Linked DNA regions of Cecembia calidifontis. The protein of the gene in region 1 interacts with the protein of each later gene in a pairwise test. Links are inferred from orthologs where the notes say so. Each region holds a gene or a part of one and is shown on either strand. Other genes may lie near its edges.

Region 1 (3,172 bases):
GTCACTGTTTGATGAATTTAAATTATTATCGAATAAGCTTAACGACCTATTAACCAACTATTTTTGGGACTGCAAATTTATACGAAGCATTTCAATATAAAAACAAAATGCCCAAAATTAGATTGAAATGTTTAACATTGTCTTAACCTAACAATTAACGTAGATTTTGAGTCCTGAAGTATTTTCCAATATAATATTAGAGTGGTACAGCCTCCACAAAAGGGATTTGCCTTGGAGGAACACCCAAAATCCATATATCATTTGGCTTTCAGAAATCATTCTGCAGCAGACTAGGGTAGCTCAGGGAATGCCTTATTTTGAAAAATATGTAGAAAATTATCCAAGCATACAGGATTTGGCCTTGGCGCCGGAAGATGAGGTCATGCGTTTATGGCAAGGCTTGGGTTATTACAGCAGGGCAAGAAACCTTCATGCCTGTGCAAAAGATATACATTATAAATATGGAGGAAAATTTCCGGGAAATTTCGAGGAGCTGATCAAGTTGAAAGGGGTGGGCAATTATACAGCTGCCGCCATCGCTTCCTTTGCATTTGGGGAAGCAGTAGCTGTTGTTGACGGCAATGTTTTCAGGGTACTCAGTAGGGTTTTTGGAATCGCAGAGGATATTGCCAGCGGAAGAGGCAAGAGAAAATTTGAGGAATTTGCCAACAAAATTATCCCAAGACAAAATCCCGGTGAGTACAATCAGGCCATCATGGAATTTGGAGCCCTGCAATGTGTTCCCAAAAATCCTGATTGTAGCTCCTGCCCCTTAAAGCAATCCTGTTATGCCTTGAATAGAGGTATGGTGGATTTGTTACCGGTTAAAAGCAAGAAACTGAAAGTAAAAGAGCGTTACTTTCAATATGCCCATATCTTATGTGGACATATGACGGTGGTGAGGCAGCGGGGAGAAGGGGATATTTGGCAGGGACTTTTTGATTTTCCCCTGCAGGAGTTCAAACAGAGCAATGAATTTGAAAGGGAGAATCATCATTTTTTTGAAGCCTTGAATTATATTGAGACAATTGATGTCGTGAAAGATGAGCATGTCTACAAACATATACTGACACATCAGAGAATTTTTGCCAACTTTGTAAAGTTCGAAGTAAAGGAATCGGCCAGGCCTCAATTGGAGATTTGGGCATCAAACAGGGGATATCAATTGGTGGATGCGGAGAAATTAGAAGCATTGGCCAAACCCCGGTTGATTTTGAAATATTTGAACGAAGAAAAATAATCCTTAAATTTAATCGTAAACTTTTTGTCAAACATTTAAACATTACAAATTATGGCCGGAATAAACAAGGTAATCTTAGTGGGTAATTTGGGTGCAGACCCTGAGGTAAAGCATTTGGAAGGCGATAAAGTGGTCGCTAATTTGAGATTGGCTACTACCGAGGCTTACAAAGACAAGAATGGCAATAGGGTAGAAAATACCGAATGGCACGACTTGGAGCTATGGGATGGGCAGGCGAGAATTGCCGAACAATACCTCAAAAAAGGCATGCAAATTTATGTAGAAGGAAAGATCAAGTCGGATACCTGGCAAGACGATCAAGGAAACAATAGGAAAAGGGTAAAAATCAGGGTAAATAATTTTACCATGTTGGGCGGAAGACCTGAGGGCGGCAGTACTCCTTCGCAAGGGAATTCAGCTTACAATAGCAATACCCCAAAACCAACACAAGTCCCTGTGATGGACAGTCCCGGAGAGGAGGATGATTTACCCTTCTGATGATAAATTTTGATATTGTACTCAGGAATTGATTAATTTTGCAATCATCATCTCTAGAAATTGATGGACGATCCATACCCGAGTCTTATGATGCTGGCTGAAATCAATCAGGTTTCGGCTGGCTATATATTGGTAAATTTATTGATTTTTGTTTTCCTGTTACTTGCCTCCGGATTAGTCTCAGGTTCTGAAGTTGCCTTTTTTTCTTTAAACGCTGAAGACCTCTCTCAAATGGATGACCGAGGTGACAAGCGGGCAGCAAAAGCGATTCAATTGGTAGAATCTCCCAAGAATCTTTTGAGTACTGTTCTGATACTCAATAACCTCATCAATATAGCCATAGTCACTTTGACCACCTTTTTTACCTGGAGCATTTTTGGATCTGATGCTACCGGAATTTTGATCATTCTTGTTCAGACCATAGGCGTGACCTTTGCCATCGTCTTTTTTGGCGAAATTGTTCCCAAGGTGTATGCAACAAAGGCAAAAGTGGAGTTTTCCCTTTTGATGGCTCCTTTGATTTATTTCTTTTCTGCACTTTTAAAACCGCTTTCCTTTTTTTTGATGTCAATAAGCAATGTCATTGAAAAGCGGATTGAAAAAAAAGGTTATTCCCTTTCTGTGGACGAACTTCATCAGGCTTTGGAAATTACCACGGAAGATACCACAGAAGAAGAAAAGGATATTTTAAAGGGGATCGTGAATTTTGGAACGCTCACAGTCAGGCAGGTGATGCAGTCCAGGATGGACATTACTGCTGTGGAGTACGAAACGGACTTTCACGAGTTGATGGACAAAATCAATAAAAGTGGATATTCGAGAATTCCTGTTTACAAAGAGACCATTGACCACATTGAAGGGATTTTATATATCAAAGACCTCCTGCCATTTATCGATCAGGATGAGAACTTTGAATGGCAGAACCTGATCAGAAAAGGGTTTTTCGTACCGGAATATAAAAAGATAGATACTTTGCTAAAGGATTTTCAGAAAAGGCGTGTGCACATGGCCATTGTGGTGGATGAGTACGGAGGGACTTCGGGTCTGGTAACCCTTGAAGACCTCATTGAAGAAATCATAGGGGAGATCAATGATGAATTTGACGATGCAGATGATTACTTTTTCAAAGAAATAGATTCCCGGACTTTTGTTTTTGAAGGCAAAGTTTCTCTGAATGATTTTTGTAAGAGGCTGGATGTTGATCCACAGATTTTTGATGAAGTAAAGGGAGAAAGTGAATCTTTGGGAGGATTACTTTTGGAAATCAACTCAAATTTACCCAAGAACGGATCGAAAATTAGGTATCAGGACTTTGAATTTACCATTCTGGCGGTTGATACCCGACGGATCAAAAAAGTTAAGGTCCATATCCTTTCTGATAAAGATGAAACCCCTGGTCACAACGAGGATTAGGTAGAATCCCAACAAAATAAT
Region 2 (3,467 bases), 2.9 Mb from region 1 along the record:
GTCATAATCGAGGTCGTAAGCAACACCTGACTTGAGTAATCCGGTCTTACAAGCTGATTTTAACAACAAGCTGTTGAGTTTTCCATTGATATTAAATTCATGGCTTACTCCACTGGACGGATTTATAAAGAGTTCTGTATCAACAGCAAGCTCTTTGATACCTCTCAGAATTGTATCGGCACTGCATACTGAAAATGAAGGGACCTGTTCAAGTGCGTCTCTCAAGTGAACATTGATATCTTCAGTACAGTCGCCACCATTAAAGAAAATAGCCATATGATTGGCGAAAATGTCACTGTATGAAAACCCTCCCCTTAAGGCTCTAACCCCCAATTGATTATCAATGAGTTCTGGGAGACCAGAATTTTTGAAAGAGTTAAAAACAAAATTAAAACCTCCGAAAGGTGTGATTTTTTCTGTCGAATTCGTAATTTTCATACCGCTTATCTAGTTTGAGTGGTATCATCTAAATAAGTGAAAAAAAACGAGCCGGAAAAGCCTGAATTGAATAAATTCAGCCACTTTTTCGGCTTTTTTTAAATCCGCCCTGCGGATTTAAGGTACTGCTTCAATATGGATCTACATCGACAATAAAACGGACAGCCCTAAAATCTTTTTGGACCTGTAGCTCTTCTATAAGTAATTGAAGCTCATGCTTAAATTGGGCCTGGGCATTTCCCGATTTATCCAATTTTACTATAGACTCAAAAATAAACTGGTTTTTGATTTTCCCTATCAAGCCTTTTTCAGGACCTAATAAAATCTTTTTGACCTGAATTTCCGCCATGAGGTTATGCAGGTACCTCGCCGCTTTTTCAGCTGTTTTAAAATCCTTATGTCTGGTGGTAATTTTAAGCATTTTTACGAATGGGGGATAAAAAAACCGCTGTCTTTCCCCCATCTCCTGGATATAAAAATTTTTATAATCACCTGACATGACCTGCTGGAATATTTGCTGCTCAGGCCTCCTAGTCTGAATGATCACTGTGCCCTTTTTTTCCCTTCTTCCTGCCCTTCCAGCTACTTGGGTAAGTTGTTGGAAAGCACGTTCCCCTGCCCTGAAATCAGGAAAATAAAGAATCCTGTCCGCATCCATTATGCCTACCACAGTGACTTTATCAAAATCCAGTCCTTTAGTGATCATTTGTGTGCCTACCAAAATATCTACATTGCCTGATCCAAAATCCTCTAGCAGCCGCTGATAACCATACTTACTCCGGGTCGTATCCAAATCCATACGGGCAATCCTTGCCTCTGGAAAAAGCAAACTTAGACTCTCTTCAATCCTCTCTGTACCCAATCCAACTGCGCTGAGTTTGGAGCTTCCACAGGCACGACAGGATTGGGGGACTTTTTCCCTGAATCCACAGTAATGGCATCTCATTTCTTCCCCAAACTGGTGATAGGTCAAGCTGACATCACAATGTTCACATTCGGGAATCCAGGCACATTCTTCGCAGGAAATGTAAGGTGCATACCCCCTTCTGTTCTGAAAAATCAGTACCTGTTCCTGATTTTTCAGGGCCTCCTGGATTTTTTCCCTCATCAATCTGGTAAAATCCAATTTTAAGAGGTTTTTCTTTTTGTCCACCAAAATGTCTGCAAGTTGGAATTCTGGCAATTGGGCATCACCAAAGCGTTTTTCCAAAGTCACATAACCGTATTTTTTTAAACGGGCATTATAAAACGACTCAAAAGAAGGCGTAGCAGAACCCAAAAGTGTTTTAGCCTGATGCAACCAGGCCAACATGATGGCTGCATCTCTTGCCTGAAACCTTGGCGCAGGATCAAACTGCTTATAAGAAACTTCATGTTCCTCATCCACTATGACCAAGCCCAAACTATCAAATGGCAGGAAAATAGAACTCCTTACCCCCACTACAAATGAAAATTTCCCGCTCAATACACCATTCCATACTTCTACGCGTTCGTTGTCAGAATATTTGGAATGGTAAACCCCCATCTTGCTTCCAAAAACCTGCCTCAAACGGCCTACGATATGTGTTGTCAGGGCAATTTCCGGCAGCAACAATAAAACCTGAGACCCACCTTCCAATGCCTCTTGGATAAGCTTAATGTACAATTCAGTCTTTCCACTTCCTGTAATGCCATGCAAAAGCACAGTGTTCTTCTCCTCAAAAGCCTCTTTGATTGTATTTTGGGCCTGCTCTTGCTCTGGTGAAAGCACAATGTCTTCATTGTGCCCCTGCTCATCTTCAAACCTACTTACAATAATTTTGAACTCTTCCAAAATCCCATTTTTGATCAGGGTTTTCAGACTTGAAAGGGACAATCCGGCATCCGAGAGCACTTTTTTTTCCAAGCCGTTTTGGTTAAGCTCAGGATTTCGGTAAACAGGGACCTCCTGCAAATACTTCAATAAAATTTCTTCTTGCTTAGGCTTATTGCTGACCTCGTTGAAAACCGCTTCCAAGGCTTCCTTGTCTTTGGCTAAATCAGTTCTGAACCGGATCCGTGACTCCACTTTGGGGCTATACTTTTCTTTCACCTCTTCAAATACCAAAATGGCCTCTTTGATCACCAGGCTTTTGATGATGCCATGAATGGATTTGATCCCAAGAACAACTTCACAGTCCTCATAGCTCATCTCTTCTTTATTGCTAAGGGCTTGAAGAAGAAGCGCTTCCCTATCATCCAAAGGATAGGGTGAGGTATCTGCATCAAAGGTAGGATTGAGCTGTATTTTACTTTCACTACTCAATTTAAGACCTGATGGAAGAGCTGCATTCATGACCTCTCCAATATGGCAGCAATAATATTCGGCCATCCAAGCCCAAAACCGTATCTGAATGGGATTTACCGATGCGTGCGATTCCAGGACATCCAAGATAGGCTTTGCCTCATAGGCAGAAGGTGGTTTTTGATGAACTTTACCTATTATACCCGTAAGGATTTTCTTCTTTCCGAACTGTACTATCACCCTAAAACCAATACCGATTTCTTCTTTCAGATTGCGGGGGATTTTATAGGTGAACATTTTGGGAATTGGAACAGGCAGAATCACATCTGCAAAAAGTGCGGACTCTCCTGCCTTTATGTCTTCAAGGTCACCAAATAATGTTTCCAAAAGTTATCAGAAATTAGGTTGCTTAATCCATCCAATCCAAAAGCCAGGTCAATACTTTAGGCCTTTAAACTAATTTAATGGCCTAAATTAAATGATTTGAGACGGAATTTGGCAAGAAACGAAAATAAATGCGATACATTTTCCTGACACTTTTTGTCAGAGATTGAGAAACACAAATCTGATCCACTTCCTTTTAAGAGATGGATTTTACCTTTACTTTTACCGAATTGACTGCCCCAAAATTATATGATGAATAAAAGACTGTTCTTAAAAACCTTAGGACTTGGAATTGCCGGTTTACCCTTGAACTATGCCCTCGCAAATGACAATGGCGAGCTTGCCAAAAAAACCATATTACCAAGGGGTATCCAACAGGGAG

Evidence for each region.
Region 2: the proteins of BC751_RS05110 (region 1) and priA interact in binary tests that used the Escherichia coli proteins (3 or more experiments, as listed by UniProt). The link is inferred for Cecembia calidifontis from one-to-one orthologs.

The regions. Positions count from the first base shown.
Region 1 is NZ_SGXG01000001.1:1,195,752-1,198,923, forward strand. The notes cover bases 171-3,014. They hold BC751_RS05110 (single-stranded DNA-binding protein), read left to right. Parts: upstream 171-1,291; coding sequence 1,292-1,738; downstream 1,739-3,014. Other genes in these bases: mutY (A/G-specific adenine glycosylase), read left to right, coding at 171-1,240; gldE (gliding motility-associated protein GldE), read left to right, coding at 1,802-3,014. Outside these bases: BC751_RS05100 (HU family DNA-binding protein), read right to left, coding at 1-5; more of mutY, read left to right, coding at 167-170; more of gldE, read left to right, coding at 3,015-3,151. UniProt on the Escherichia coli protein: Plays an important role in DNA replication, recombination and repair. Binds to ssDNA and to an array of partner proteins to recruit them to their sites of action during DNA metabolism. Acts as a sliding platform that migrates on DNA via reptation.
Region 2 is NZ_SGXG01000001.1:4,078,074-4,081,540, forward strand. Bases 329-3,467 are described here. They hold priA (replication restart helicase PriA), read right to left. Parts: upstream 3,089-3,467; coding sequence 569-3,088; downstream 329-568. Other genes in these bases: BC751_RS17490 (IS1380 family transposase), read right to left, coding at 329-438; BC751_RS17500 (S66 peptidase family protein), read left to right, coding at 3,338-3,467. Outside these bases: more of BC751_RS17490, read right to left, coding at 1-328.